2 regions of the Pseudoalteromonas distincta genome follow, and region 2 is predicted to be linked to the other one. Evidence: predicted binding sites of a transcription regulator. Region 2 holds the regulator's gene; the other holds the start of a gene.
The links. Region 2 encodes LexA, which represses DNA repair genes until DNA is damaged. Its sites were predicted from a motif close to TACTGTATNNNNATACAGTA; they were not measured.

Region 1 (16,755 bases), 1.2 Mb from region 2:
TCAAGGCTTGCATGATAAAGCTCAGGCCCTAATGTCCAATAAAGTTTGTTGCTCTTAGCACTCCAACTAATGTTTTCACCAGCACGTACCGATAACTGCTCTATTGGAAATTGACTATCTTTAGGCCCAATATTAATTGTTTTACCACTTTGAACAAACGGCGTTACAAATACTTTAAATCGCTCAGCAAAAGCGAGGTATTGCCCATCTGGTGATACTCTAAATTCTGTCGCATGTTCTGACTCGTACAGTTTACGAACTTTTTTACTTTCAAGCTCAACTACGCTAAGCGTTGGTTTTGGCCAAGGACTCATTATAAAAACGCGATCGTTTGCATCTCCAAATTGTGGTTGATAACCACTTTTTGAAATAAGCTCACTTTTACCGCCTTTTGCGCTTACGCTATAAACCCCCGGATTAAGTGACCACTTAGGGTTTAAAATACTGCCGCCAGTGGCTTTTCGATAAACAACCGTCTTTCCATCTGGGCTAAAAGTTGGCTCTACATACTTGCCTGGCTGCGTTGTAATGGTATCGCCACGGCCACTGCGCGCAGACACAACCCTTACAGACCCTTGTTTGTTATCATCCCATGTGGTGTAAACTATTTTTTTACCATCGCGAGAGTACTGTGGAAATAATTCGTAATGATCAGTTTGCTTTGTTAAACGCTTAATTTTACCTGACTCTAAATCGCGTTTATAAATATGCCCAAGCGCTTCAAAAATTGCCGTTTCGCCATCTGGGCTTACTTGTACATTACGTAGCATTTTTACATCAAACTCATCAGTATCTAAGTTTTGTGTAAAGCGCACCGCTTTTTGAATTTTTTTACTTGTTTGCACTTTAAAAGGAATGGTTTTAACAGATTTGTCTGCAACATCTAGCTTGTGAATTGTACCACCAGCCCAAAACACCAGTTCTTCGTTATCTGGTGTCCATGCAATGGTTGGGTATACACCATGAATAGCCCATGTTTCTTGCATATCTCGCTCAAGCTTATCGTAAAGCTTAGTGTGCTCACCGCTGGTTAAGTCATATAAATAAAGACTAGTTTGAAAGTCATCACGCTTTATATAAGCAAGCTTTTTACCATCAGGTGACGGTGTAGGCCTAATGGCACCGCCCATCGTATCGATTATGGTTTCAATTTCACCCGTTTCACGGTCGTAGCGCTTAATTTTATAAATGCCCGCTACAGAATCCTTTGAATAATGAAAGGTTTTACCGGGTGTTGCATCATGCGAAAAGTATACATAACGACCATCCGGTGAAAACATTGGCTCACCTAAATCTTTTTGATCGTTCTCGCGTTTTGTAAGCTGTACGCCCTTGCCACCCGCTTTGTGATACAACCACACTTCACCTGCTCCCAATGAGCGGCTAGCTGTAAAGTGTTTACGCGCAACTAAGTAGTCGCCATCAGGACTCCATGCAGGGCTATTTAGTAATCTAAAGGTTTCATCGGTAACAGCGTGTTGGTTTTCGCCATTTAAGTCCATTATCCAAATGTTATCGCCACCACCTTGGTCGGAGGTAAACGCAATACTTTTGCCGTTAGGACTAAAGCGTGGTTGCATTTGCCATGCAATATCAGAGGTGAGCTTTGTAGCTGTACCACCACTCATTGGCATAGTGTAAATATCGCCAAGTAAGTCAAACACCACGGTTTTACCATCAGGGCTAATATCTATATTCATCCATGTGCCCTGCTCAACGCTAATTGCAGCGTCAACAAATTGCCCCTTAGGTGAATCTACTTGCCATTTTTGTTCGTCTTTTTCAGCGGCATTTACCTGCCCTATCGCTAATGACACCGACACCGCCAATACTGTATGAAGCATTTTTTTCATGCGTTTCTCGCTTGTTATTGTTGCAGTAAAAACTATTTCACATGATTGCAACAAAAACAAACACAACTTGCCAGCGTTATATGATAAAGCGCGGTTTATGTAGGTTTAATGCCAAACAATAGGGTCAAATTGATAGTAATTAACGAGCATACTATAAATTTCAGGATCGTACCGGCGAAGCTCTGCGGGTTTTTCGAGGAAGGTTTCGGTGAGTACAGCAAAAAACTCAGCTTCGTTAGTCGCACCATAGCTGTGAATAACATGCGGCATGCTATAAGCAACATGACTTTTTAACTGGGTGAAAGCACGGCTAAATACTCGGCCCCACTCTTTGTAATCTGCTGAGCTTTTTAAAATGGGCGTACCCGTTGTTTTACCTGTTTCTTGATCAAGTTGATGCGCAAACTCATGAAAAACTAAATTATGTCCATCACTTGGCAAGCGGTTACCTTCAAGCACGTCATGCCAACTGAGTACAAGTGTGCCGCCAGGCCATGACTCGCCTAGTCTTACCGTATTGTGGTAACTCACAAGTCCTGCACTATCGCGAGTTGATTGCGGAGCATAATAAGCACTTGGGTATAATAAAATTTCTTTTACATTTCTATATAACGGCCACGGTTTATTAAGCACTAATACACACGCATCGGCGGCTACAATTAACTTCATTGCAGACGTTAGCCTTAAGCCATCACAACCGACAAAGCGTTTTTCGTTTAAAAACCACGTAATATGTCGCTCTAACTTTTCTCTGTCAGCGTCGGTCATTTTTTTATAGATGGGCATGCAACGCAGTAAAATATCTTTTTGCTGTGAATTTAAAGCAAAGTCTTTATATTTACTGCGCCATAATCGGTTTTGAATTGATGGCCAACGCCAGAAAATCACCACAAAAAGAATTAAAACAACAATTAACAGTCCATTTATCATGGGGATTTCCTGAGCTAAGGTATGGTATATAAATATGTCCAGCACACGTGCTTTTCAAGCATATAAGGTTATGCATTTGAATATAAAGTAATTCACATCGCATTGCTTATAGATTACTTAACCTGAACTTTGGTTAAGAGATTTACTAATGTATTGGATCATGGTGATATTTAAATTTATTTTCTCTAGCCAGAGATTTTTAGTGAAAACAAGGCGAATTTACGCGTCAATAGCGGGCCTATTGCAAGTAAATTCAACGCAGTTAGCGCTAAAAATAGCTGCTTGAGATAGATTTATTATCCAGAGTTCAGGTTAATTACTGCTTGCACTGCCGTTAAATGACGTGTTTAAGGTTAACCTTTGCAAAAGGAGTCAAATGTACCCTGCAATGTGTTTATAAATTTCGCTACGTGCAAACCATCCATTAATGAGTGGTGTACATCGATAGCTAAAGGTATTGTACCTGTGTGTTTATCAAACTGACCAAATACAAATTTAGGAATGCCTAAACTCTCCCCTTCACTAAATGCATGCGAAAACGCACTAAAATTCAGCCACGGCAAAACAGATATATGAATTAAGTCGGCCTGCCCTTCTGTTTGAGCAAATGCATCAGAAAATAACGGCTGTAATTTCGCTTTTTTGCTTACGTCACTTGCATGATTTGCAAACTCTTTAAAATCGCTTGCGCTGTTAAAATAACTAAAAACAAACGTATCGTTTTCAGACAACTCAACCACACTTGCGCGAACACTATTAAGTAGCCATGGCTTACTATCTATTATACGTAGCATTATTGAATCGTACTCATGGCACGCTTTTAAGGTGCAATATACATACGCTTGAAAAAAAGAAAATTGATTGGTTTTGCAATAGTTGTAAAGTGCTTGAGCATCTAAACGCACACACACATTAAAATAAGGCTGAGAAAAGTGTTTAAATAATTCAAAGTGTTGCTTTCTAGGCCAATTATCTAAATCGATAGGCTGCATGAGAGAAGTTGAGGGAGTCATAATTTGCCGCACAAAATTAAAAATAAAGTGTACCGCTGTTCAGTAACAATTGCATTAACTTAGAGATAAACAAAAGGCGTGCAATTGCACACCTTTATTGCATTTTAGCTTAAATTTATAAACCGTTTTTAATGATCTCTTGCGCTAATTCGTCAGCAATTAAATGCGTTGATTTTTGCTCTTTTTCGCTACGGGCAAAGATTTCAGTTAACGTATTAAAAATACCTTCAACATGTTTATTAGACGCTGCTGCACTGTAACCTTCTGGCGCTGTTTCGTAATAAACATTAATAATACCACCGGCGTTAATTACGTAATCTGGTGCATATAAAATGCCTTTTTCACGAATAACTTCACCGTGGCGAGATTCAGCTAACTGATTGTTAGCACAACCCGCAATAATAGTCGCCTTTAAACGCGGTATCGTTAAATCGTTAATAGTTGCACCTAATGCACAAGGTGCATATACATCAACATTTAAGTCGTAAATTTCATCAATGCCAACCGCAGTTGCGCCAAACTCATTAACAACACGATCAATAGCTGCTTGGTTAATGTCAGTTACAAACAACTCAGCGCCGGCATCATGTAAATGTTTACATAAACCATAAGCAACAGCACCTAGACCTTGAACAGCCACTTTCACACCTGCAAAATTTTGATGGCCACGTTGATGCTGTAGCGCTGCTTTAATTCCTAAAAAAGTACCGTATGCTGTAAATGGCGATGGGTTACCGCTTTTACCTTCAAGACCCAGTACGTAATTAGTTTCTTTATTCATAATAGCTACATCAGCACATGTGATGTTTACATCTTCTGCTGAGTAATAGCTGCCATTTAATCGCTCTAACTGACGGCCAAATGCACGAAATAATTGCTCAGATTTAATTTCTTTCGCATTACCTATAATTACAGATTTACCGCCACCAAAGGGTAAGCGCGCAACTGCATTTTTATAAGTCATGCCCTTTGATAAACGTAGCACGTCGTAAACAGCATCTTCGTCGTTTGCATAATCCCACATTCTACATCCACCAACTGCAGGACCTAGGTTGGTATTATGTACAGCAATAATTGCTTTTAAACCCGACTCTTCATCAGAACAAAAAACCACTTGTTCATGGTTATCAAATTCAACTCGATTAAACACAGCCACTTAAAATACTCCGAAATAGTTAACCCCTGAGAGGGTATGCGCGCTGGAAATTGCCGAGACTTTATCACTTCATATACGTGTTCGCTATACTCACAGATGATAAAACCAATGAAAACATTAAGCTTAAATTAAATAACCTAATTAAAACTTTTATATAGATAAAAAATTCACAAAACCGTCATTTGTAAGTTTTAAATACTATAAATATAAGAACCTCACCAACTTACGTTTACGTGAACGTAATACAATTGTTGCATGTAAAGTTTAATATACAAGTGCTACTTGGCCGCTACGTACCGCTGCCTATAGGTTTTTATCAAAAAGTGAGCTTTTTCGCAAACTGGTCAGAGCTGTAAACTTGCTAATAACTCTATTTAAAAAACAAAAAAGCGAGCACTAGGCTCGCTTTTTAAAAATACAAAACGTACGTTATTTTAGCTTGCTATCAAGCTCTTCTATTTTAGCTTTCCAGATTGCAGGGCCTTGTGTATGCGCATTGGCGCCTTCACTGTCTACTGCAACGGTCACTGGCATATCTTCTACTTCAAATTCATAAATAGCTTCCATACCTAAATCTTCAAAAGCAACTACGCGTGCTTTTTTAATCGCTTTAGATACTAAGTAAGCTGCGCCGCCTACAGCCATTAAATAAACAGATTTATGCTCTTTAATAGACTCAACAGTTGCAGGTCCACGTTCAGCTTTACCAATCATGCCTATAATGCCTGTTTTTTCTAGCATCATATCGGTAAATTTATCCATGCGAGTAGCTGTTGTAGGGCCTGCAGGACCTACTGCTTCATCGCGTACCGCATCCACAGGGCCTACGTAATAAATAAATTTATTATCAAAGTCTACGCCTTTTGGTAAACCTTCACCTGAGTTGATCATATCTTGCAAACGTTTATGCGCTGCATCACGACCGGTTAAAATAGTGCCCGAAAGTAAAACGGTTTCGCCCATTTTCCATTCTTGAACATCTTTTTTAGTCAGTGTATTTAAATCAACACGACGTGTGCCTTCGCCCACTTCAAATGTTACTTGTGGCCAATCTTCTAGTTTAGGTGCTTTTAAATTAGCAGGGCCAGAACCGTCAAGCGTAAAATGTACATGGCGAGTTGCCGCACAATTTGGGATCATTACTACAGGTTTTGAAGCTGCATGCGTTGGTGCTGTTTTAATTTTAACATCAACAACCGTTGTTAAACCGCCTAAACCTTGTGCGCCAATACCTAATTTATTAGCACGATCAAAAATTTCTAAACGCAGTTTTTCTTCAGTTGTTTCTGCGCCGCGTTCCATTAATTCATGGATATCAACCGGATCCATTAACGACTCTTTAGCCATTACTGCTGCTTTTTCAGCCGTACCACCAATACCTATTCCTAGCATGCCTGGCGGACACCAACCAGCACCCATTGTTGGTAGTGTTTTTTCTACCCATGCAGCAACATCATCTGACGGGTTTAACATAACCATTTTACTTTTGTTTTCAGAGCCGCCGCCTTTAGCCGCAACCATTACTTCTACTTTTCCACCCGCTACTAAATCAATATGCACAACCGAAGGCGTATTATCTTTAGTATTTTTACGCGTACCAGCAGGGTCTGCAACAATAGATGCACGTAAAGGGTTATCTGGATTTAAATATGCACGACGAGTACCTTCATCAACCATTTGTTGAACGGTTAAATCTGTTTTATCCCACTTAACATCCATACCTACTTTAACAAAACAGGTAATAATACCGGTGTCTTGGCAAAGTGGACGCTTGCCTTCAGCCGACATGCGTGAGTTAATTAAAATTTGTGCAATGGCGTCTTTAGCCGCTTTACTTTGTTCTTTGTTGTAAGCTTTTTCGAGAGCTTGAACAAAATCAAGTGGGTGATAGAACGAAATATATTGCAATGCATCTTCAATGCTATCAATAAAGTCTTGCTGACAAATTGTACTCATAGTGGTTCCTTAAGTTACCGTTACGCGTTGTCGCGTAATCTAAATCAAACCGGTGACGGTGGTTTGCACTGTTTTTTACAGCTTAGTGCTGCCAAAAAATTTGACTTATGATACCCTCCCAGCCCGTTTCGAGCCAGTTCTTAAAGGGGCAGTAAATGCTAAACAATAAAAAAAATTGTATTAAATTAGGCATAACACAAAACTGCATTGACGTTTTTGCGCATTTTTCACATTTGCCTTATGCAATTCTATTAGATTCTGCAAATAGTAATCATATAAACAGCCGTTTTGATATTATTGCCATTGAGCCGCAAAGTACCCTTGAAGTAAAAAATAATAAAAGCTTTTTAAATAATATAGAAAGTAGTGATAACTGCTTTGAAATTATGAATAATGAGCTTTCGCATCTTGATAAAACAAAAGCCGATTACGATTTACCCTTTAACGGCGGCTGGCTTGGCTACTTTGGCTACGACTTAGGGCGTACAATTGAAAACATCCCCACTCGTGCTATTGAAGACATTAATCTTCCCCAAATGGCTATTGGCCTTTACTTAGATGCCCTTATTTACGACAAGCAGCAACAAAGCTGGTTTTATGTATCGCAGCCAAACACCGATCGATTAGCGCTTTATGAGCAATACTTAAATACGCACGTTAACTCCCAAGTTAATACGCAGTCCTTTGCCCTAAACAGCGACTGGCAATCAAATATGAGCGAAACGGAATACGCTGCAAAGTTTGCCCAAATTCAGGAGTATTTAAAAAGTGGCGATTGTTACCAAATTAATTTAGCGCAGCGCTTTAACGCTCAGTTTGAAGGCTCCCCTTGGGCAGCTTACATTAAACTACGTGAAGCAAATAAAGCGCCATTTTCGAGCTTTATAAATCACCCTCAAGGGGCAATTTTATCAATTTCCCCTGAGCGCTTTATATCAGTAAATAATAACGTTGTAGAAACCAAACCTATTAAAGGCACACTGCCGCGAAAAGCGGATGCGCTGGAGGATCAACGCCAAGCCCAAATACTCGCAGCATCAGCTAAAGATCGCGCTGAAAATGTCATGATTGTTGATTTACTGCGTAACGACTTAGGCAAAGTGGCAAAACCTGGCAGCGTTCACGTCCCTTCCCTTTTTGCCATTGAAAGCTTTCCGGCAGTGCATCATTTAGTAAGCACGGTAACCTCAGAACTTGATGAAGGTAAAACAGCGGTCGATCAGCTAGAAGCGGCTTTTCCGGGAGGCTCAATCACCGGTGCGCCCAAAATTAGGGCGATGGAAATAATTGAAGAACTAGAACCACATCGCCGCAGCATTTACTGTGGTTCAATTGGTTATTTAAGTGCATGTGGAAATATGGATACGAGTATCACTATTCGTACCTTGGTATGCCACAAAGCGCAAATTTACTGCTGGGCTGGTGGCGGAATAGTCGCTGATTCTAAAGTCGAATTGGAATATCAAGAAACTTACGATAAAGTAAATAAAATCCTCCCTTTATTAAAACAGTAGGTCGTTTTGAATAGTGAACACATTATGGCGCGGTTTCTGTTAAGCCCTACAGCTGCGCCAAACCAGTTAAAAGACACGCGTAAAAAACGTGCTAGCGCTGTTATGCTGCCAATTATTGATATAGACAACCATGCACATATTTTACTGTGTAAACGCCCTACTTATTTACACCATCACCCTGGGGAGATTTGTTTGCCCGGAGGTAAGTTTGAAGTAAGCGACATTACCCTTCGCGCCACAGCCCTTCGCGAACTAAAAGAAGAGCTAAATATTGCCCAAAACAACGTTAATGTATTAGGTCACTTACCTGAGTATTCAACATTAACGGGTTTTAGTATTAGCCCCTATGTGGGTTTACTTAATAAAGGCACCACCTGGGAAAATGATTATAATGAAGTACAAGCGAGCTTTTTGCTCTCGGTCACTGAGCTAAATAACGAAGCTAACTGGCAACCCTTACCTTTTCAACGATTTGGGAAAACGGTTATTTTGCAAGGTTTTAAAACACCACATGGTTTACTTTGGGGTGCGACTGCAAGCATTATAAAAAACTTTACAAAACAACTCGCCTTACCAGTTTAAATCTTCGTTATTAGTAGTTACACAATCACAATTCCACGTTATCATGCTCGACCGTTCAAAGAGCAGCTTCGTGCTGATAAAACAAAGTAGAGACACACATTATGATCAGTGCATTTGATATGTTTAGCATTGGTATTGGCCCTTCGTCATCACACACCGTTGGCCCAATGCGCGCATCACGCTTATTTGTTAATGACCTACAAGAACAACAATTATTAGCAAATGTTACCGATATTAAAGTAGAGCTTTATGGCTCTTTGGGACAAACAGGTGTTGGCCATGGATCGGGTAAAGCCGTAATTCTTGGTTTAGCCGGTTATGACCCTGAAACTATAGATGCCGATTTAGTCGACGACATTTTAGCGACCATCGAAAAAGATCAGGTTATTTATCTAAACAAAACACACAAAGCTAAGTTTCCAAAACAAGGCGCTATTGTTTTTCATCGTCGCAAAACGCTGCCTAAGCACTCTAATGCAATGGAAATTATCGCCTCAAACAACGGCGAAAAAGTTTACAGCAAAGTATATTACTCTATTGGCGGTGGCTTTATTGTTACTGACGAAGAGTTTGAAAACGAAAAACAAGCAGCCATTGATATTAGAGAAGAAAACCCAGCCCCATTCCCTTTCAGTAGCGCAAAAGAGCTACTAGAGATGTGTAAAGAGTCAGGGCTTAGTGTTTCAAGCTTAATGATGAAGAACGAAAAAACACTGCGCACTGAAGATGAAATAAAAGACACGCTGTTTCATATTTGGAAAGTAATGATGGCCTGTATTGAGCGTGGTATGCGTACCGAAGGTATCCTACCTGGCGGCTTAAAAGTAAAACGCCGTGCGCCAAGCCTATACTTAAAACTAAATATAGAGGTCAGTAACGACCCACTTCGTGCAATGGACTGGGTTGATTTATTTGCCCTTGCCGTAAACGAAGAAAATGCGGCAGGTGGCCGTGTAGTTACCGCACCAACTAATGGTGCTGCGGGTATTTTACCGGCTGTGCTTATGTACTATCACACATTTGTGAAAGAAGTAGACCGCGATATAGCCACACGTTATTTATTAACGGCTGCTGCTATTGGTATTTTATATAAAAAGAATGCCTCTATATCGGGTGCTGAAGTAGGTTGCCAAGGTGAAGTTGGCGTTGCGTGCTCTATGGCAGCAGGCGCATTAACAGAAATTGTTGGTGGCAATGTTGTGCAAGTAGAAAACGCAGCAGAAATTGGTATGGAACATAATTTAGGCCTCACGTGCGACCCTGTTGGTGGCTTAGTACAAGTACCGTGTATTGAACGTAATGCAATGGGCGCGATTAAAGCAATTAATGCCTCACGTTTAGCTATTCGTGGCAGTGGCGAGCAAAAGGTATCACTTGATAAAGTAATTAAAACCATGCTTGAAACCGGCAACGACATGAAAACCAAATACAAAGAAACCGCTCGCGGTGGATTAGCAGTTAATATTATCGAATGTTAATCAGCTCGCTATAAAAAGAAAAAGCTGCCTATTTTAAAATAGGCAGCTTTTTTATTGTTCGTTCAATGCAATCACCTTATTTAACGGGTAACTCTATATCTGCAAATAACTTATCTACGTCATCTTGGTTACGTAACAAACTTGCTCGCTCCACGCGTTCTTTAGTTAAGTGCGGTGCAAAACGTTCAATAAAATCATACATGTAAGTACGTAAAAAGCTGCCCTTTCTAAAACCAATTTTGGTCGTGCTAGCTTCAAATAAGTGGCTTGCATCAATACACACTAAATCGGTATCGCTCACTTGATCTATCGCCATTGAAGCGACAACACCAACTCCTAAACCCAGTCGTACGTATGTTTTTATAACATCAGCATCGGTTGCAGTAAATACAATGTGTGGTTCAAGCCCGTGTGCGCTAAACGCTTTATCTAACTCTGAGCGGCCCGTAAAACCAAATACATATGTAATGAGTGGATATTGGGCAATGTCAGCAACAGTTAAACTATTTGCCTTTTTAGCGAGAGGATGGTCTTTAGCAACAACAATACTGCGGTTCCAATGGTAGCAAGGCAGCATAACTAAATCTGAATACAAATGCAGTGCTTCTGTTGCAATAGCAAAGTCGGCATCACCGCGTGCTGCAGCATCCGATATTTGCTGTGGAGTACCTTGGTGCATATGAAGCGACACCGCAGGGTATTTTTTCATAAACCCTTGAATAACGTTAGGCAAAGCATAACGGGCTTGGGTATGTGTTGTGGCAATATTTAACTTACCTTGATCAGGTAGCGTATGCTCATTAGCAACGGCTTTAATACCTTCTACTTTGGAGAGTATTTCACGAGAAATATTAATTATATCTTCGCCAGCACCGGTTACATGCGTTAAATGTTTACCACTGCGACCAAAAATTTGTACACCCAACTCATCTTCTAACATGCGTACTTGTTTAGAAATTCCTGGCTGCGAGGTAAATAAACTCTCAGCAGTCGCTGAAACATTTAATTTATGATTTTGTACTTCTACGATGTATCTGAGTTGTTGTAATTTCATGGCTGCAAATTTTAACGTTATTATTCATATTATTTATAAAGGCAATACCGCTTAAAACCAAGTGTTATTTGCGTAAAATATCACTTTAGGTCTTTAGGTGTGCAATTATCTGATTAGAGCTCAAGGCTAGCATAATAAATATGCTTCAGGTAGCGATGTTTATTCAGCTTTAGTTTATAAGCCCTTAGGGTGACTACGGTTTATAAAGAGCTCAACCTATCAATTTTTTGGTGTATTTTTTAAGTTAATCGGCGCAAAGCTACCCTGTTAACGTATATTTAATGTAAGATTAAATAATTAGGTTATATATCCGAGAATTACACCATGATCGTTTCTATTATAATAGTGCTTATAGTTGCATTGATTGTGATTGCACTTTGGGTAAGTGCTGTACAACAACACAAAGAAAAACAAGAAGCGGAACGCCGCAAAGAGCTAACAAAACAAAAAGCTATAATAGAAGAAACAGAAGAAGCACTAATGAATAGTGCCAATATACCTCTTTCTGAAAATATAATCCGTGTATTGCAACGCCGTATTTACGAAGCATTAAACACGATGGTTACTAGTTCGCCAACATCCAAAGCACTCAAAAGCCGCTTAGGTGAGGCTAAAACGCACCTCACCAATGCAGTTCTAGACAACAGCAGTGAAGCCCTAACGTTACCCAATAATGACAAACAGCTTGTTGGCCTAATTCAAGGTATTAAAAAATTACGCTCAATTTTACGCTCTGAACATAATAAAGGTCGTATTGATAGCCAAGTTTTTGTTTTAGAAGATAAACGTCTTGAAAAACTACAACTACGTATTAATATCGAAAGCCAAATAAAACGTGGCTTATCTGCCCGCTCAGCAAGTATGGTTGGCTCTGCAAGGCAGTATTTTGAAAAAGCACAGGCAACGCTCAATGCAGTTACATACACCGATGAATATGTAACAACAAAACGCCAAGAAGTTGAAGGTTACTTAGAAGCAATTAGTGTTGAACTTAGAGCTTCTAATGCAAGCGCACTTAAAAAGAAAACAGAAGAAGAGCAAGACGACTTAGATATATTGTTTGCTCCTAAAAAGAAATGGTAGCGTTTTTATACTAAAAATAAGTATTAAAAAAGCCTGCACAAATTTTAATTTGTGCAGGCTTTTTTGTGTTTTTTGTTAGCTATTAAGACAAAAATGCAAACTTGAAAACAAACAAGGCTGTTAATATCCAAACACTAATACTGACTTGATCTTGCTTACCACACAAGACTTTAACCGCCGTATAAGATATAAAACCAAGTGCAATACCGTGCGCAATCGAAAACGTTAATGGTGTCATTAGTAATACCACAGTAACAGGAATTGCATCGGTCATATCATCCCAATTTACAAACTTTAAATTTTGCAGCATCAGCACAGCGACATATAAAATAGCGCCTGCCGTAGCATAAGCCGGTACCATTTGTGCAAGCGGTGCAAAAAACATCATTAGTAAAAAGCAAATACCTACAACGACAGCCGTTAAACCAGTACGTCCGCCAACAGAAACACCAGCAACCGATTCTATATACGATGTAGTCGTAGACGTGCCTAGCATCGCACCTGCAATTGTTGCTGAGCTGTCAGCACTTAGTGCTCGTCCTAAACGAGGCATGTTACCTTTTTCATCAGCTAAACCAGCTTTTTGAGTGACCGCAACTAATGTACCCGAAGTATCAAAAAGATCGACAAACAAGAATGCAAAAATAACACTCATCATTGATATATCAAAAGCGGCGGCAAAATCTAGTTGCATAAAAGTAGGCATTATTGATGGTGGCATAGCCATAACACCGTGATATTCAACTAGCCCTAAACTTAGTGCAATGCCTGTCACTAATAAAATACTAATAAGTACACCGCTTTTAAAATCGCGGTATAAAAGCGCTGCAATTACAAAAAAGCTTAATATAGCTAATAATGGGCCTGGGGAAGTAATGTCGCCCAATTGCACTAGTGTTGCTGGGCTTGAGACAATAATGCCTGCATTTTTAAGGGCAATTAAGGCTAAAAAAGCACCAATACCTGTTGCGATAGCTCGCTTGAGTACCAGAGGTATGGCATTAATAATCCATTCTCTGACTTTAAATAAACTTAAAAATAAAAATATACAACCCGACATAAAAACAGCCCCTAATGCGGCTTGCCAGGTATAACCCATTCCTAATACGACGCCATACGTAAAAAAAGCATTTAGTCCCATGCCAGGCGCTAATGCTAATGGATAATTAGCCCATAAACCCATTATAAAACAGCCTATCGCAGCTGCTATACAGGTAGCTACAAATGCAGCCCCTTGGTCCATCCCTGCCTCAGCAAGCATAGCCGGGTTTACAAATACAATGTATACCATAGTGATAAAGGTCGTTAGGCCAGCAACGCATTCGCGTTTAACTGTTGAGTTATTTTCGCTGAGTTTAAATAAGGCTTCAAACATAATAAACTTGTGATAGTAAAAAGTGGCGAGATTTTAACATAAAAATTATCTTTTACAGGACATTTTACCTTGCTATATACTAAACTGTTAAAGTAGTTAAAATAATAAATGAACCAATATGCTTAAAACAACACCTTGTGAGCAAGACTTAGAGCAACAGCTAGACAACATTTTAGGTTTTGTTACTCAACCAGAAAGCAGCCCCGCGCCCATTGATAATAAAAAAGATGAGCAAAGTACTATTAATAAAGCCCTATATTATTTAAAAAATAATCAAGCTCCATTGGCTGCAAAATGGATGCGCCTTGCTGCAATGGCAGGAAACCATAGAGCACAGTTTTATTTAGGTTTATTTTTTGTAAAAGGTGAAGGCGTGCCACAAAGTGTATTTCATGCTGTAGCGTGGTTGAGCTTAGCGAGTAGCCAAGGGTACGCACCTGCCACTGCAGCGGTTACAGATATACGCAAACATATCGAAACTAAGCGATTTAAAGATGCTCAATGTTATGCAGCAAGTTTGTACGAACAAATCCACCAACTCCAGTTTTCTCATATGATCCCTCGCACCAGTGAAAACACATAAACTAACTAAGGTATAAGTACTGTATACAGTGTTGAAAAATACTGTATATAGTTACAAAGATACTCCTACACAGTATAAAACCCACAAACGAAAACATGACTCAAAAATTTATTTTAAAAATACCCTCTCAAAAACAAGCCTATAACAAGTTGATTAATAAAGAATTATAGATTTAAAAACAAAAAACAATGATCAAAAGCTGAATAACTGTACAAATAAATAGCATAAAATGCTTGCACGAAAGCACTGTATAAACTACTGTATATGAATACTGTATAAAAACCCAGTGAGTGAAATTATGTTACAGCCTATTACCGTAAGAACAGTTAAAAGTTACCAACAAGACGAGCAAAGCGATTGCGTAAATTTGATCCAAATTGAAGATGAAATTTCAGCGACCTTTGAGCTTTTAAAAGTATTACACCAATATAATAGCTCTAATGCATGGACGTTATTAATTGCGCCAGATCATGTACCGAGCAAAGCTTTACTTGACTCATGCTCTATTGATACAAGTAAATTACTTGTTATTAGACAGAAGCACCTAGTAAATCTAGAGTATGTATTAAATTCTGCATTACATAATGGAAACTTTGCAGCTGTAATTACCTGGACCGATATAGTTAATAACCAACTACTTACAAATCTATCGTTCGATTTAAGTAAAACGAATACAAAACTATACTGTTTTACTAAAAACGCTCAAACAACAGAGATACCACTCGCTCAATAAGCTTGTTAAACTAATGTTTTAGACTTTGTATTATTATTATGACTTCACTCAATACCACATTATGTTTTTGCAGCAGTGGGCACAATTATGCCGATTGCTGCGAGCCGCTTCACTTATCTGTTAAGCAAGCTGACACTCCTGAACAACTTATGCGCTCACGATTCAGCGCTTATGTTATTAAAAATGCAAAATATGTTTATCAAACCTACGCAAAAGAAAAACAAGCTGAGAATCCGGTTAAAGAAATCAATGATTTTGCTAACAGCTGTCGATTTATAAATCTTGATTTAATTGACTCAAGCCATGATGGCGATACTGGAACGGTAGAATTTAAAGCCCAATATTTTTATCAAAACTTATTTTGTGAGCTTCACGAAAAGTCGCTGTTTATTAAAGAAAACACTCAATGGCGTTATTTAGATGGCACTATATATCCTGTTGAAGATATTAAAGTAGGCAGAAATGATGACTGCCCATGCGGTAGCAATAAAAAGTACAAAAAATGTCATAGCATGTAATCAATAATCTTATTTAATATTTATTACCTAAAAGGTGTTTTTAAGTGGCAGAGTGATTTATTAGCTAACTAAACTTAAAAACACACTTTGTTACGCCCTTGCATTTTAGACTCATACATTTTTTCATCTGCGATCTGCAACGTGTTTTTGTTATTTACGTATGGTTGTAGGGTTGCACCGCCAATACTAATAGTCACAAAATCATATTCTGAATATTTGTGTAATATTCCTAAATCGGCCACATTCTGTTTAATTTTATCAGCAACACAAATTGCACCTTCAGTGCTTGTATGCGGTAGAACAACTACAAACTCTTCGCCGCCATAACGCGCAACAAAATCGGTTGGCCTTTGCAAACTATTAGTAATAGTTTGTGCTACTAGGTTTAACACCGTATCCCCCTGCACATGACCATAGATATCATTGTATTGCTTAAAGTAATCTATATCGATGAGTAATAATGCATAGTCAACTTTTTCTCGTAAGGCGCTTCGTTCCATTTTAGAAAAATGTGCATCAAAATAACGGCGATTGAATACTTTAGTTAAATCATCTAAAAATACTTTTTGATTGAGTAAGTCGTGTTGTAATTTTAACGTTATATGGGCACGAACCCTTCTAAATAGTGTTTCTTTTACAATCGGCTTTTTAATAAAATCAACAGCTCCGGCTTCCCAACACTCTTCTTCTTCGTTTTCAAAGGATGTAACAAAAATAACTGGGATATCCTGTGTTTCAGTATTATTTTTTAATTTTAAACATGTATCAATACCACTCATTCCACCCATACTAATATCGAGTAGGACTATATCGGGTACATTTACATTACAAATTTCAATTGCTTCTTCACCACTTCCAGCTGTTGTCACATTAAAATGCTCAGATAATATTTTTTTCAATACGATTAAGCTTAATAACTGATCGTCA
Region 2 (16,755 bases):
ATGCGTGCAGATACCAAGCTTGAACATGATGAACATGATGAACAACGAACCCTGACTGTAACCTTAAAAAAGTATTTTAATTTAACAGATATTGAGGTTAATGAGCTTACTAATAACGCGGCAAGTAGCTTAGATGATTCGATAGATTACTTTCAGTTTTCAAAACAGATTAATGAGCATTGCAGCGCGGCACAGCGAATAGAAATAATAGAATTATTATGGCGCTTAGCGTATGCCGATGGAGAAATAGATCCCCAAGAAGACTACGTTATACGTAAAGTAGCAGGGCTTTTATATGTAACGCATACCGACTTTATCGCCGCCAAAATAGCAGCGACAAAGTAAGTAGGCGTGCGTGCAAGTTATTTTAACTTACTTGCAACGCTTACTAACTGATGAGCGAGGGCTGATACTTTTTCAGCCGTTACAGGTTCATTTATTTGCCCATTTTCATTAAACAATGTGTGCACAGCGGGTACTGCAAGTTGATCGGCAAGTACTAACGATCCAATGCCGCTTAATATATCACGCACATGATTTAAACCGCGTAATCCGCCAAGCCCACCAGGCGATGCTGCAAACAAAGCGACCACTTTATTACGAAAAGCAGGAACAGCACCTTGCTCTGTGCGCGATGCCCAATCAATCGCATTTTTTAGCGCTGCGGTAATAGAGCCGTTGTACTCTGGGCTTGCTAGTAAAATACCGTCGGCTGTACGTAGCTTGTCTTTTAAAAGCTGTACATCGCTTGGTGTACCTTGCGCTTCAATATCTTCGTTAAATAGTGGGATGTTTAATTCATTTAGTTTTATTACTTCTACTTCAGCACCTGTTTGTAGAGCAAAACGTGCTGCCTCATTAATAATTTTTTGATTAAAGCTTTCTTGGCGAAGGCTTCCAGCTAGGGCGATAATTTTTGGTGCTGACATGGTAGTGGCCTTTTAATGTTTTAAGTTACATGTCTAATGTAGCAAAATTTCACTTGTAGAAAACCCTAATAAACGCAACACTTGTGTGCGTATATGCACATAAGTAAAAGGTAGGCAGCATGGCGATAAAATTTGAAGATTGGCAAGACGTTAAAGTTGCGTTCGAAGTAGCACGGTTAGGCACGCTAACAGCAGCGGCCGAGGAGCTTAATGTGCACCACAGCACAGTGCTTAGGCGAATTAATAATCTTGAAAAAAACTTAAATGCACGGCTTTTTCATCGCCATGCTCGTGGCTACAAGGTTACTGAAATTGGCACCAAGTTATTTGCAACAGCACAAACAATCCATAGCTCCTTAGAGCAGTTACATAACGATATAGTAGCGGCCGATAGCACCCTTAGAGGTAGTTTGTTGCTAACGACGGTAAGTGGCTTCATGGATGTCCTTGGTGATGTATGTGAGCAATTTCAGGCGCTACATCCACAAGTGCAGCTTGAGGTTATTTTAGAACAAAAAAGGCTAAGGCTCGATCACGGACAAGCACATATTGCAGTGCGTGCAGGCCCAAGACCTGATGAAGGCGATTATATTGCTCAGCATTTGGCGCAGCTTTCATCGGGTTTATACGCTAATAAACGTTACATTAATAAATACGGTATGCCTAAATTATTAATTGATTTACAACAACATAACTTTGTATCGGGCGTGGCAGGTTTTAATGCCCGCGTGCCTTATTTTGCATGGGCTGATGAACATATTCCTGCATCGCAAATTAAGCTGCGAGTATCTGAAACCGCAGAAGCGACTCGCGCAATTATTAAAGGTTTAGGCATAGGCGGATTACAGCATGACGTAGCGGCGCAATACCCTGATTTAGTGCCTATATTGCACAGTGAGTTAAGCTGGCCTACCGATGTATGGTTAGTCACGCATCACTTAGTGCATCGCACTGCTAAAGTGCAAGCTTTTGCAGGGTTGCTAAAAACACATTTTAGTAAGTTAGCTGCTAATCAATAGTTTTATACCAACCTGCATAAATCTTTGATCAATTTAACGAATTAAATTTCACTATAACGTCGTTAAAAATTTTTTATTTAGAACAACTAGATACAAAAATTTTTGCCTAGTTCTAGCGTAATTTTCTTAACGTTAAATAGACCCCATATATAAGCAGATTGGTATTAGCCGCATTTTAGCTATGTTTTAAATGATTATAGTGTTTTTTTTACTTCTATCCCTAGGCGTTTAGCCAAGCGTACTAAGTTAGCTCTATCTAATTCAAGTACTCTTGCTGCTGCTGACCAGTTGTAGTTATGCTGTTTTAATTGCTCAGTAATTACGTTGTATTGCAACGATTCTACAGCTTGCTTTAAAGGTTGGTTGATTAAGGTGTTGGTTGTACTTTGGCTTGCTGCTAGGGAGGTTTTCGGCGCACTTGGTGTTAAATCACAGTGCTCGCTTGTAATGGTTATTATTGGATTTTGCCATTGGCTTTGTTTTGCTTTTAGAGCGCTGCGACTAATGACGTGTTCAAGCTCGCGCACGTTACCTGGCCAGTTGTACTGATTAAGCAATGCTTGCGCTTCGGGGCTTAGTTTTAATTGTTTTATCCCTAATTTACGGGCTGTTTGCTCAATAAAATAACCAGCTAAGAGTGTTATGTCGTGCTCGCGTTCACTAAGTGGTGGCACAGTAATAGGGTAGACACTGAGGCGATGGTATAAATCGGCTCTAAAGCGACCTTGAGCTACTTCTTCTTTTAAATTTCTGTTGGTTGCAGCAACAACGCGTACATTTACGTATTTTGGCGTGTCTTCTCCTACCGTTTGTATTTCGCCACTTTGTAGCACTCGTAATAGTTTACTTTGCATGGCAAGGGGTAGTTCGCCTATTTCATCTAAAAATAACGTGCCGCCATCAGCTAACTGAAATTTACCTTGGCGCGAATTTTGTGCGCCTGTAAAAGCCCCTTTAGAATGACCAAAAAATTCACTTTCGGCGAGGTTTTCGGGAAGTGAGGCACAATTTAAGTGAATAAGCGGTTGATCTTTTCGAGCTGAATTTAAGTGAATGTTACGCGCAACAAGTTCTTTCCCTACCCCTGTTTCACCTAATATAAGCACGCTAAAGTTAGATGCTGCAACGAGTTTAATGTCGTTTTTAAGTGTTTGCATTAACGGGCTTTGACCAATAATTTCACCGCCGTCACGTGTTAATGCTTCACGATTTAGTTCTTGTACTAATGCACTTGAGTGCTGTGCATGCTGTTTGTAGTGGGCAAGTTCTAAGGCCGTTTTAAAGTGCGCACTACACAGCGTTTGTAAAGTATTGAGTGTATCAGCGCTTATGCTGTTAAATGCATTAGCGTTAAGGCTATCAAACGTAAGTACGCCAAGTAGCGCGTTTTTATCATAAAGAGGTAAACCTAAACATGCATGTACCGGTATGTCGCCGGTTTTAGCTAATAGCAATCCATCGTATGGATCGGGTAGTGGGCAGTCGTGCGCAAATTGAAGCGCGAGTGTGCTTTTGCAAATAGCTTCTAGGCGAGGGTGTTCTACTATTTTAAATCGTCTGCCTAAACTGTCGGGCATTAACCCTTTAATTGCCAGGGGTTTTAATTGTTCGCCCTGAAGCACTAGTAACGCACTTGCATCACTAGGAATAACCCGCTCAACCGTTGCTAGTAATTGATCAAAGCTATGCTCGTGTAGTGTACTTTGAGCAAGCTCTAGAGCAACTTGTGTAAGGTTGAATTGCTGGTTCACGTCAAAATGACCTGTTTGTGTTCTTATGAGTTAATTTATAGTAGGTCATAAAGACTCATACTGTAAAGTGATTTAATTTAACTTATTGAATTTAATTAATTAAATTTTTTGGCACAGTATGTGTAATAGCTAAGTAACGTAGTTAGTTACAGAGATCGCTATGAACACACTAATGCTGAATAATTTAAATAATCAAACACAGTTTAGTTCACTATACGAAACAGTATTATTTGCTGCCAATACTGCATTGGCTGTGAGTTTAGTGTGTATTACGGCAAGTATTTTAATTAGCTACCCGTTTGCTGAGTACTTTTCCATGGCGGTGCAAGTATCAGCTCATATTGGGACTATTGTTATTGCTGCTATTTTAAAAGTAAGTTACGTACTGCGCTGTGTTGCACAGCATGGTTTAGGGCAGGAGGTACGATAATGCGCCCTATAAACTTAACTGAGCCAATGCCAGCACGCGTTGCTATTCATCAAGTATCTCAATGGCCGTTATGGATGCTAGCTTTTAGGCCTTTCTTTTTAGGCGGTGGCTTATTGGCATTTTTGTCAGTGGGGTATTGGCTACTTATTTTAACAGGCCATGCAAGTTGGCACTTATCGATACCTGCGACATTATGGCACGCGCACGAAATGCTGTTTGGCTTTGCAGGAGTTGTAGCTGTTGGCTTTTTACTTACCGCAGCACAAACGTGGACAGGCGTGCCGAGCATAAGTGGCAAAGCTCTTATGTGGCTTACGTTTATATGGCTTGCAGCGCGCTTAGCATTTTTTGTAGTACTGCCAGATATTGCTCATTTTAATTTATATGCTGCACTTACATTACAAGTTATTTGGTGGTTAGGCGCCATAACCGCGTTGGCTAATATGTTATTAAAAGCCAATAGCAAAAGTAACTATCCGTTTTTAGCTATTTTAGCTGTGCTTTGTGGACTCAATGTATTGTATTTAATACTTGTTTTACAACAAAACATGCAGCTTGCACTTGGTGTGGTTGATACCGCAGTACTGGTAATTACTTTACTAGTTGGCATTGTTGCGGGCCGCGTTTTACCATTTTTTACCGCTAAAGGTCTAGGTTTAGCCGCACAAGTTCGCACTCCTAAAATAGATAAAGCGGTGATGTATTTATCTATTTTGGCTATCACTCTGTTTTTCATCAACAAGTTGTTTTTGAACACGATTAATCCTGCGTTAGTTGTTGCAACTGTTGCTGCGCTTCACCTGCTTAGGGCTGGTTGTTGGTGGGATAGCAAGGTATTGAGAGTGCCGTTGTTATGGTCTTTACATTTTTCTTACTTAGCGTTAGGCGTAGGGTTAATGATGGTTGCATTTAGCTTTTATAGCAGTGCAATACAATTTAAAGATGCGCTGCACTTAATCACTATTGGCACAATAGGTATGATGATTTTAGCAATGATGACGCGTGTATCACATGGTCATACAGGGCGGACACTCGCTATTCCCCATTACATGGCTGTTGCTTTTGCGTTTTTGCTTGTGGCCGCTATTACTCGTTCATTACTCCCTTTTATTATTGGGCCTCACCTTGCTTGGCAAATAAGTGCTTTGCTGTGGTTAGTGGCTTTTTCATTATTTTTAATTCACTGCACACCTATATTAACGCGGCGTCGTGTTGATGGGCGTCGTGGTTAGTTCATCCATAGGAAACACATATGTTATCTGATAAAACCATTGAGATTGTAAAAAGCACAGTTCCGTTATTAGCGCAGGCGGGTACGGTTGTTACCGATCATTTTTATAAGCGTTTATTTAGCCATAATCCTGAGCTTAAAAATATTTTTAATATGGCGAATCAAGATACAGGTCGTCAGCAATTTGCACTTTTTAATGCATTGGCTGCGTATGCACAAAATATTGATAATTTAGCCGTATTAAAAGAAGCGCTAACACGTATTAATCATAAGCATACCAGCTTGAATATTTTACCTGAGCATTACCCTATTGTAGGTGCACACTTAATTGGTACGCTTAAAGAGCTTCTTCCTGAGCAATTTACTCCCGATGTTGAATACGCTTGGCGCGAAGCTTACGGCGTACTTGCTGATATTTGTATAACCGAAGAAGCTGCTTTGTATGAGCACAGTAAAAATAAACACGGTGGTTGGGCGGGAACTCGCCAATTTGAAATAACCAACAAACAGGCTGAATCAGAACTAGTAACGAGTTTTACACTTACGCCAGTTGATGGCGAAGCTGTTATTACACATAAACCAGGGCAGTATTTAGGTATTAAAGTTAAGCCAGAGGGCGCTGAATATGAAGAAATTCGCCAGTATTCTATTTCACAAAAAAGTAACGCTAAAAACTACCGTATTAGTGTTAAAAAAGAGCTACAGCCAAAGCCTGGCATGGTGTCTAATCATTTACACTCATTAGAGCAAGGCACTATTGTTGAGCTATACCCGCCGGCAGGAGACTTCTTTTTACGTAATAATACAAGTCCAGCGGTACTCATTTCAGCAGGTGTTGGGCAAACGCCAATGCTGGCTATGCTTGAAACGTTATTAAGTGACAACTCTAATCAAGAGATTATGTATTTACATGCCTGCGAAAATACTCAGCAGCATTCGTTTTCAAAATATTTAAATGAGTTAAATGCAGTTTATAACCGCTTACAAACAATGACGTGGTTTAACCAAGCGACAGAGGGCGCTGACTTTACTGGGTTAATGAACCTAAACGCAGTACAAGCACAGCTACCATTGAGTAATGGTGACTTTTATATATGTGGTCCTGCCGGTTTTATGGCATTTATAAAAAACCAGTTACTTGAGTTAGGTGTTAAAAACGAGCAGATTCATTATGAAGTGTTTGGTCCGCATCAAGACTTGTAATAACGCTTTAAAATAGAAAAAGGCGCGCAGCGGTGTGCTGCGCGCCTTTTTATAAACGCTAATAAAGTGCCTTATAACTCTTTACAGGTCACACCTTCAAGTACTGTAGTAAGCTCTTTTTTAGGATAGTAAAGCTCGCATTGGTTATTACGTAGCTGCAAAATAAACTTTTCAGATTTTATATTATGCGCGCCCATAATTACTCTGCCATCAGACCCTTTACTCATTGCATGATCAATTAGCAGTTCGCTACGTTTAGTAAATACGGAATCGGAAAGTGTTACTAATGCGCCTCCCTTAGCTTGTTGAATTGCCTGTTGTAGTGTTGTAATAACGCTGGGATTAACGCTCGTTAATATAGCGGGTTTAGCGGGCTCACTATTTACACTTTGGCATCCTCCCAAAGCGAATAAGGTAGCTAATGGGAGTAATAATTTAGCCATTACCTTTCCTCACTCAGTGTTGGCCAAGTTAAGTCCATATTACGCTGGGTAAATTGCTCAGGCATATTTAAAGGAATGAGAGATTCACGAGAGCTTGAAAAATTAGCTGGCTCTGCTTTTGCAGCAGCCGTTCTAATTGGGCAATTGCCATTTTCAACATGAAATAATGCGGTGGCTAAAACGGCCTCGTCACTGTCGCCTAACTGATGATCAAAGTCGTCCTCAATTTCACAACCTTGAACATCAGCATCAAATTGTGGCGTAGGGGTTGGTGTAAAACCCGCAGCGTATTCGCCAAATCCTTTGCTATTTACGCCACTAAATTGAATAGTGTAATAGGTTGTTGCGCAGTTATGAGTTGGGGTAAAGCCATAGGGCTTACCGCAGGTTGTGTCGCCAATTAAAATAACTTCTGCGTCTATACCTTTTAAACCATTAATAAAAGCTTCTGATGCCGAACAGGTGCCTGATGTGCTTAATACATAAACCTTTGATAGGTTTAAATCAGGTAGGTTTTCACCTGTGCTAAAAAAAGTAGAGTAATCTATTTCTTCATCAATAAATGGAAAAGGTGAATCAACGGGTTGTTTATCGTTTTGTTGAGTTTGATAATAAAAGCGGTTGTTAACGTTGGCATTACCGGCAACCATATAAGCCAATTGTGCCGACAGTGCTAATAAACCACCACCGTTATATCTAAAGTCGATTACAAGCTCATCAATACCATCGGTTTTAAACTTATTTACCGCATCAATAAGCCCTTCTTGGGCAATGCTTATATGGCTATTAAATTGCATGTAACCCACGCTTAAACCATTTACGGTTGTAATCGTTTTAACATTTTGAACCGGTGTTTGTTCAATATTGCCAGCGGTTACATTAAATGTTTTTTCGGCGCCATCGTTACTGCGTACAACAATAGTATGTGAGTCGCCGTTAGTTGGGCTAAATAAGCCTTCGTTAAGCGTATCTACACCCGACTGTGTATTGGTATTAATGCTAACACCGTCAACTGAAAGTACAGTATCACCACGTTGAAAGCCTATTTGGCTTGCAGGTGAATCATCTTCAAGATAAGCGACGCGTAAAATACGGTCGGCTGTATCGCCAATAAACGCCCAATTTATACCGTAACCAGAAGTAACGCCCGATTGCGCTTCTTGAAAGTAATCTTCAGTAGGTTCTGAAAAATGAAAGTTATCTTTTTTTGCACCTGAGTCGGTAAGCTGCTCTGTTTTTAATTGGGCAAAATAATCTGCTACTGTGGCAAAGCTTTCAGGATCGTTATCGGCAATCTCATCATACCAAAGGTAGGTTTCGTCGCTCCAAGAGCGAAGCCAGAGTTTTTCGTAAAGGGCAGAACCTGCTTGATCTGGGTAAGGCTCGTTGTTATTAAAGGGATCATTACCCGTACGCGGGGTTTCGCAAAAGTTTTTTAAATCGTTAGAGGGTTCAAATACACCCGCAGTCCATGTTGGACTGCTACTAACAGGTGTTGTAACTACAGGGGCTGAGTCGATACCGCTACCGCCGCCGCCACAACCGGTCAAAGCAAAGCCCGCAAATGCAGTGAAAATGGCAAGCGAGGTTTTATTATTTTTAAACATAGGTAAGGGCTTTTTTTGTAAATAAGTTGTTTAAAATATTACAACACTCGCTCGTTTATTCAACATTTATAACTTTGATTTATGTAAATGAGTGTTAAAGCTTAGAGCTTGCTCGCACTACTTGTATCTGCGAATGCTTGCTTTTTCCACGCATTAAATAACTTTTGCTGTTTATCAGAGATTTTTAAACCGTATGTTTTCTGCATGTAAGCGTAAGTGTCGGCTATACGTTTACGTGCATAGACAGGCGGTTCAACTACACGTTGCTTAAAGTTTACTTTTACTTCGCAGCGACCATACTGTGTGGCGTTTTCGCTAAGCATGCCAAAACGATAATTAGAGCGATCGGCATTAATTTCGCCAATAGCTGGCGCTAAGTTATTTATATCAGCTTCCATTTTTCTAAATTTAGCACTTACTTTACGGCAGTTTTTACGTCCGCCATCTTGCCAACATTGTAGCTGATGACCAAATTCCCACGCCGGAACAATATGTTCCCACTCAATGCGTAGTGCTCGCACATTTACTTTGCCTGAGCGGGTAAGTGTATTTCGAGGAATGTAACCACAGTTAGAAGGATCAGGAATGAGTTTTTTGCCTTCTTTTTTAATATCACAGCCGCAGTAAATGCTTTTGGCGTTGTCAGGTAGGGTTTTAATTAAATGTCTTTTAGCCGTTGAAAAACGGGTAAATTGTTCGGCTGATACCGAAACGCACACACAACAAGCCAATAAGGCCAGAATAAATCGAGTCATATCCATCACAAATGTGAACTACAGGAATAGGCAGTTTAAAGCCTTGAAGATAAAAGATAAAGTTAACTTAAGGCCTACGCTTATATTAATAAAAAGTGCCTGATTAATTTTTTACTCAAAGTTATTTTCACTATTCATTTATTTCTCACTATTTATCGTATTTTAACCACACAAGGTTACCCGTTAAGGAGTATGCTTAAAGCTTACTCAATATGAGGATTTGGATTGCAAATGAAATTTGTTGATTATTATGCAGTGCTTGGAATATCGCCTGATGCAGATGATAAAGCGGTTAAAGTAGCTTATAAAAAGTTAGCCAGAAAATATCACCCAGATGTAAGCAAAGAGCCTCAAGCAGAAGATAAGTTTAAAGAAATAGCAGAAGCTTACGAAGTCATCCATAACAAAGAAGAACGCACTAAATACGACGAGTTACGTCGTCACCAACAAAATCGTGCTCGTCAACAGCAAGGCCATTATGGTGGTAACAATGCCTCTTCGCAAAGTAATTATCAGCAAAGCGATCCTCAAACCGACCAAGAGTTTTCTGACTTTATTAATTCAATGTTTGGCGGAGCTGGTGGATTCGATCGTTCCGGGCAGAGCAGAAGTAACGCCGCTCGCGCGCAAAAAGGACAAGATGTGGAAATAGAGTTCCCAATTTTTCTTGAAGAGACTTTAGTTGATACCGTGAAGCCTGTTGAGTTTATGTTACCGCAGCGAGACAGCAGTGGCCGTGTCACTGAAATTAAAAAATCACTTAAAGTGAAAATTCCTGCAGGCTCAGTAAATGGCGAGCGAATTCGACTAAAAGGGCAAGGCGGATTAGGGTCAGCGAATGGGCAAAATGGCGACTTGTATTTACAAATTAGTTTAGTGCCTCACCCATTATTTGATGTTGAGGGTCATAACCTAAATATAGTTGTCCCTCTTGCACCATGGGAAGCGGCTCTTGGTACAAAGCTAAATTTACCTACGTTGACAGGTAATATCCAATTAACTATTCCTTCTAATAGTCAGTCTGGTCAACGCTTGCGTATTAAAGGTAAGGGATTAATGAGTAAAAAAGCTAAAGGTGACTTATTTGCTGTGCTTAAAATTGTTAATCCAACATCTGTTGATGATACCAGTAAAAAACTTTGGGAAGAATTAGCCGAAAAAGCTCACTTTAATCCCCGTAATAACTGGAGCAAGCCATAATGCAAATTATCGTGACACAAAAGGACGATTTACTTACTAGTAAAGAGCTATGTTTGAGTAGTGATATTAGCGAAGCAATTTTATATGAGCTAGTTGAGCATAATATTGCGGTTCCAATTGAGGGGGAGCATGTTACGCAGTGGCAATTTACGGTATCTGCAGTGACCTTAGTTAAAAAAGCGGCCCGTATCCAACATGACTTTTCGTTAGATTGGTCGGCAATAGCTTTAGTTTTACAATTGCTGGATGAGCGTGATGAGTTGATTTTCGAAAACGAAATGTTAAAGCGACATTTGAGTCGATTTAAGCACTTGGAATAAAATAAGCCCTAGGCTTATTTACTCTTTGATAAGTGGGCGCTAGCTCTCAAAAACCAATATGACTACTTTGATTTATTCTTATTTTTAATTCGGATAAATCGTTTTAGTCGTATATTTTGTATAAGTAGTAATATTCCACTTAAACAAAAAAGTACACTGGTTGCTGAAAAGCTAATAAGCAGTGGATTATTAAAATTCTCTCGCTCATCGTAATCCATAATATGTAACATCCAAAAAAAGTCGAATATTCGCCATAGCGTGCTGCGAACGGTGACAACTTTGCCGTTATTTTCTGACAAGTACAGTGTTGTGTTAAAAGTGTCGTCAAATTGGACCTGCCAAACATTGGTTTCATATCCGACTTCCCGCGTACCTTGCTTTAGTAGTACAACGCTTGTTACTTGAGCGTCAATAAGTAAGTGTGCTTTAGCATTTGCGGTAATTTGTATTTTAGTTGGCGGTTCAAATGGTCGGCCTGTTATGCCATTGAAGCTTTGCTGCTCGTTATTACTAAAGACAGTAATAAGTGGTGTAGTTAAAAAGTTCTCAAAAATTATTTGTGTTGGATTAGCCACCTGAGAGGCAATATCGTCAAGGGAGGCAACATAATCAGCCTGCGTAAATGGGTTATTAAGAGTACGTGTTGCAAGATGCTCCCCATGAACTTTATCAAGAGGGATTGCACTCATAATGAAACCACCTAGTAACCATGCTAAAATTTGTAGTGCTAATAAATAACCTAACCATTTATGTAACTTGCGAGCATGTTTAAATATTTTTTTATTCATGTTTTAGTCTTATTATTTTTAGAGGCTAGTTTATTACATTAATGGGATAAGTTACTGCGACATTTTGTCGCAGTTTAAACTATAGCTTACTGTAATCATTTAAAAATAAAAAAGATTACACTTAAATCCCTAACATGACTTATCTGTTTAATTGAGCTGGATGTTTGATATCCAGCTAGCTTTAAATGCTAAAAAATACTTAAAAGCTGCGAAATATCCATATAAAGTGGTTAATAGAGCATAGTTGATTTGGTATAACGGTAAAACTGCGTTAAAGTTTGCAATGAAATTATTAGAGGATAAATACGAAACGATGTCGGAAATTCAATTTTTAAATGTAGATCTTGAGCTTGAATCAAAGCAAGATATTAGTTTGCTAGTGGCGGACTTGAAAAAAGTCGCGACGATTTTACATTATGACAAAGACGAATACCGTCAACTAGCGCGTATTGAAGCTACAGGTGAGGTGAGCACACCTGATAAAGCCATAAACCATATATGTGAGCTTATTGAATCGTGTTCGCGTAACGCGCTAAAGCAATGGTTAAGCTGTTCACGTAGAACGTTTGATATTGGTTTTGAATCAGGGACTTCTCCTAAGTGCTTTAATCAAGCCTTAGATGCAGATACATTATTGCGTATATCTGCGATTGGTGCGGGTATGGAAATTACCATTTACCCAATCGAAAAGTAACTATCTTCGCTCTACGACTGCTGCGGTCATTTTTGATACGCAGCACAGCTCATTGCGGCTATTTGTAATTTTTATTTCCCACACTGAACTACGTTTGCCAATATGAAATGCTCTAGCCGTGGCTGTTAAAGTGCCGTTGCGAGATGCTTTTAAATGACTTGCGCTAATCTCCTGCCCTACACAGTAAAATTTAGTAAAATCGACAACAAAGTTAGCGGCATAGCTGGCAACTGTTTCGGCAAGTACAACGTTAGCACCGCCGTGAACCATGCCCATTGGGTTATGATGCTCAGGAATTGCCGGCATTGTGGCAACCAAATAATCATCGCCAATTTCTGTGACTTCTATCCCCATAGTTTTCATTAATGTTCCTTGGCCATTAACGCCTTGCTCTAACTGCTTGCACAGCTCTAAGGTGATGGGCTGGTACCAAATACTCATAATGTCTCCTTTGCATTTTTAATCATTTATAAACTTAGCTTTAGTTATATCCCTAAAATGTACACAAGTGAAATTACTTTAGCTATTTTAAGGCTTAATTTAAATTTGCGATTTTTATTTAACTGTATATACTCACAGTTAAATGTACTGTATGGAAAACCAGTTGTATGCGACCATTAACGAACCGCCAAGCTCAAATACTCGAACTAATTAAAGTTTTTATTAAAGACACTGGTATGCCTCCTACACGTGCTGAAATAGCGCAAACATTAGGTTTTAAAAGTGCCAATGCTGCTGAAGAACATTTAAAAGCACTTGCTAAAAAAGGCGCAATTAAAATGAAACCAGGTGCAAGCCGTGGTATTCAATTAATTGAAGAAGAAGAGCCAGAACAATTAGGTTTACCGCTTATAGGGCGTGTTGCTGCTGGTTCACCTATTTTGGCGCAAGAGCACGTTGAAAGTCACTGCAAAATCGATCCATTAATGTTTAAACCGGCTGCAGATTTTTTACTACGCGTTAACGGTATGAGCATGAAAGATATTGGTATTATGGATGGTGATTTACTTGCAGTACATCGTACTCAAACCGCTGAAAATGGACAAGTTGTTGTTGCTCGCCTAGACGAAGACGTAACTGTAAAACGTCTTGAGAAAGCGGGTCGTAAAGTATTACTTCATGCTGAAAACGACGATTTTGACTCTATTGAAGTAGATCTTGAGAATGAGTCTTTTAATATTGAAGGCTTAGCCGTTGGCGTTATAAGAAACGCTGATTGGATGTGACTTTAAAAATAGCTTTTAAACAAGCAGTTTTATAAATGCGTACTAATTAGTACGCATTTTTGTTTTAAAATTTGTACTAAAAATAGGGCGTAAACCGCCCACTGACTATTTAAGCTGTAAACTTTTTTGCACTTATATCTTCCCCCTCCGAATGCGTTAAACCCCTTTGTTTTGCTCATATTTTGAACTTTCTGTCGCCCAGTTGATTACCGATTTTTATTAATTATTCAATATCACCTGATTGTTTTTTATACTAAAACTTGCTTGTTGTTCGTTTTTTAGCTAATTGTTAATGTGCTGAGCTAATAATAACTCACAGCTTTTTAGTTTTGAGAACACACAATATACACAAACCCGTTGTTGGCGCAGCAAAACCAATCAATATTAAATGAGATTGGCTAAAAAAATAAAAATAACGAATTGGCGTTTAAGCCGTATGCCTCTTCGCTTTGCATTCGCAATAGCATCAAAGGAGCCGTCACATGGGTAAACTGACCTCTACCTTGTGGCTTATATTATGTGTTTTTACGCACCCAGTTTTGGCTAATAGCCAATACAATATGCGCAAAGGCGTAACCGATATAAGCAATAATGTATATCAGCTGCACATGACCATATTTATAATATGTTGTGTGATTGGGGTGATAGTGTTCGCAATTATGTTTTGGGCACTTATTCATCACCGTAAATCTAAAGGGGCTGTACCTGCCCAATTTCACGAAAGCACTAAAGTAGAAATACTTTGGACTGCAATTCCGTTTGTTATTTTAATTGCTATGGCAGTACCAGCCACTAAAACCCTAATTGCAATGGAAGATGCCAGCAAAGCTGATCTCACTATTAAAATTACGGGTTCGCAATGGAAATGGCATTATGAATATATGGGCGAAGATGTAGAGTTCTACTCTATTTTATCTACCCCGCAAGATGAAATCGCGAATCTTGCAGATAAAAATCCTAACTACTTACTTGAGGTTGATAAGCCTCTTGTACTGCCAATAAATCAAAAAGTACGATTTTTAATGACTTCTGACGATGTTATTCACTCTTGGTGGGTACCTGATTTTGCAGTTAAAAAAGATGCGAACCCCGGCTTTATAAACGAAACATGGACGAACATAAACGAAGAAGGTACTTACCGAGGACAATGTGCTGAGTTGTGTGGTAAAGACCATGGCTTTATGCCCGTTGTGGTGGTCGCTAAATCTGAGGCTGATTTTAAAACATGGCTTGCAGATGCAAAGCAGGCGAAGCAGAAAGCTGCGCTGGCAGATGCCGCATTACTTGATAAAACCCTCCCAAAAGAAGAGTTAATGACTTTAGGCGAACAAGTATATATGGCTAATTGTGCAGCGTGCCATCAGCCTACGGGCATGGGCTTACCGGGTGTATTTCCTGCACTTAAAGGCAGTCCTATAGTGCTTGGCGATATAAAAGATCACATTGATGTAGTTATCCATGGACGACCCGGTACGGCAATGCAAGCATTTGCCAAACAGTTATCTATAAAGCAATTAGCAGCGGTTATTACTTATAAACGTAATGCGTGGGGTAATGATACGGGTGATGTTATTCAACCGAGTCAAATACAGGCAGCACTTGATGCCAAAGTGGAGGCGAACTAATGAGTAGCATAGTAGAACAACCTAACGCCAATGAAGCTCATCATGCTCATCACCCAGCTAAAGGTTTTAAACGCTGGCTTTACACAACTAATCATAAAGATATAGGTAGTTTATATTTAATTTTTTCGCTGACCATGTTCTTAATTGGTGGCGCAATGGCTATGGTGATCAGGGCTGAATTATTTCAACCAGGCTTACAGTTGGTCGATCCTCACTTTTTTAATCAAATGACCACCGTGCATGGTTTAATTATGGTGTTTGGTGCGGTTATGCCCGCCTTTACAGGCCTTGCTAACTGGATGATACCACTTATGATTGGCGCGCCAGATATGGCATTGCCAAGAATGAATAACTGGAGCTTTTGGATTTTGCCGTTTGCGTTTTTAATCCTATTGGCATCGTTATTTATGCCTGGTGGGGGGCCTGCATTTGGTTGGACTTTTTATGCACCACTGTCCACAACATACAGTAATGATAATACTGCATTGTTTGTATTTGCCGTACATATTATGGGAATTAGCTCAATAATGGGCGCAATCAATGTGATTGTAACCATAGTGAACTTACGTGCCCCCGGCATGACATGGATGAAGTTGCCCTTATTTGTATGGACGTGGTTAATTACTGCCTTTTTATTAATAGCGGTAATGCCAGTGCTTGCAGGGGCTGTCACTATGGTACTTACCGATAAGTATTTTGCGACCAGCTTTTTTGATGCCGCAGGCGGTGGCGACCCGGTGATGTTCCAACACATTTTTTGGTTTTTTGGTCATCCCGAAGTATACATAATGATTCTTCCTGCCTTTGGCATTATATCTACAATAATACCTACCTTTTCTCGTAAAAAACTTTTTGGCTATGCCTCAATGGTATACGCCACATCCTCCATAGCACTATTGAGCTTTATTGTATGGGCTCATCATATGTTTACTACTGGGATGCCGGTCGCTGGCGAGTTGTTTTTTATGTACGCGACCATGCTTATATCGGTACCTACAGGAGTAAAAGTATTTAATTGGGTTGCCACAATGTGGAAAGGCTCAATAACTTTTGAAGTGCCAATGCTTTTTAGTATTGCGTTTATTGTGCTGTTTACCTTGGGTGGTTTTTCGGGATTGATGCTGGCAATTACACCTGCTGACTTTCAATATCACGATACTTATTTTGTAGTGGCGCACTTTCATTATGTATTAGTAACAGGGGCTGTATTTTCGATAATGGCGGGGGCCTATTACTGGCTGCCCAAGTGGACGGGCAATATGTTTAATATCACATTGGCTAAATGGCATTTTTGGCTATCGCTGGTGAGCGTGAACGTACTGTTTTTTCCTATGCATTTTGTAGGGCTTGCTGGTATGCCGCGTCGAATTCCCGATTACGCTCTTCAATTTGCCGACTTTAACGCAATCATAAGTATTGGTGGGTTTGCCTTTGGTTTATCGCAATTGTTGTTTGTAGCTGTGGTAATTAAATGCGCGCGTGGCGGTGATAAAGTGCCTGCAAAAGTATGGGAAGGAGCAGAAGGGCTTGAGTG

Region 1: FFU37_RS09125 (SulA-like leucine-rich domain-containing protein) is a predicted target of LexA. The motif match lies at 14,834-14,853, and genes of this name have one in related genera.

What each region holds. Positions count from the first base shown of each region.
Region 1 is NZ_CP040558.1:2,057,348-2,074,102, forward strand. Features, by position in the region: gene FFU37_RS09065 (amidohydrolase family protein) at 1-1,853, opposite strand, end outside; gene FFU37_RS09070 (M90 family metallopeptidase) at 1,959-2,783, opposite strand; gene FFU37_RS09075 (chloramphenicol acetyltransferase) at 3,137-3,775, opposite strand; gene FFU37_RS09080 (Leu/Phe/Val dehydrogenase) at 3,912-4,952, opposite strand; gene FFU37_RS09085 (fumarate hydratase) at 5,382-6,908, opposite strand; gene pabB (aminodeoxychorismate synthase component I) at 7,064-8,422, shown strand; gene FFU37_RS09095 (NUDIX hydrolase) at 8,429-9,004, shown strand; gene FFU37_RS09100 (L-serine ammonia-lyase) at 9,106-10,482, shown strand; gene cysB (HTH-type transcriptional regulator CysB) at 10,559-11,536, opposite strand; gene FFU37_RS09110 (hypothetical protein) at 11,861-12,619, shown strand; gene FFU37_RS09115 (NCS2 family permease) at 12,702-13,994, opposite strand; gene FFU37_RS09120 (tetratricopeptide repeat protein) at 14,113-14,577, shown strand; gene FFU37_RS09125 (SulA-like leucine-rich domain-containing protein) at 14,876-15,310, shown strand; gene FFU37_RS09130 (YchJ family protein) at 15,349-15,828, shown strand; gene FFU37_RS09135 (GGDEF domain-containing response regulator) at 15,903-16,755, opposite strand, start outside.
Region 2 is NZ_CP040558.1:3,255,800-3,272,554, reverse strand. Features, by position in the region: gene FFU37_RS14730 (tellurite resistance TerB family protein) at 1-345, shown strand, start outside; gene FFU37_RS14725 (NADPH-dependent FMN reductase) at 363-929, opposite strand; gene FFU37_RS14720 (LysR family transcriptional regulator) at 1,049-1,948, shown strand; gene norR (nitric oxide reductase transcriptional regulator NorR) at 2,143-3,699, opposite strand; gene FFU37_RS14710 (hypothetical protein) at 3,860-4,129, shown strand; gene FFU37_RS14705 (NnrS family protein) at 4,129-5,361, shown strand; gene hmpA (NO-inducible flavohemoprotein) at 5,382-6,563, shown strand; gene FFU37_RS14695 (hypothetical protein) at 6,635-7,006, opposite strand; gene FFU37_RS14690 (S41 family peptidase) at 7,006-8,613, opposite strand; gene FFU37_RS14685 (endonuclease) at 8,715-9,368, opposite strand; gene FFU37_RS14680 (DnaJ C-terminal domain-containing protein) at 9,600-10,568, shown strand; gene FFU37_RS14675 (chaperone modulator CbpM) at 10,568-10,888, shown strand; gene FFU37_RS14670 (hypothetical protein) at 10,951-11,676, opposite strand; gene FFU37_RS14665 (hypothetical protein) at 11,990-12,370, shown strand; gene FFU37_RS14660 (PaaI family thioesterase) at 12,371-12,811, opposite strand; gene lexA (transcriptional repressor LexA) at 12,979-13,596, shown strand; gene coxB (cytochrome c oxidase subunit II) at 14,079-15,221, shown strand; gene ctaD (cytochrome c oxidase subunit I) at 15,221-16,755, shown strand, end outside.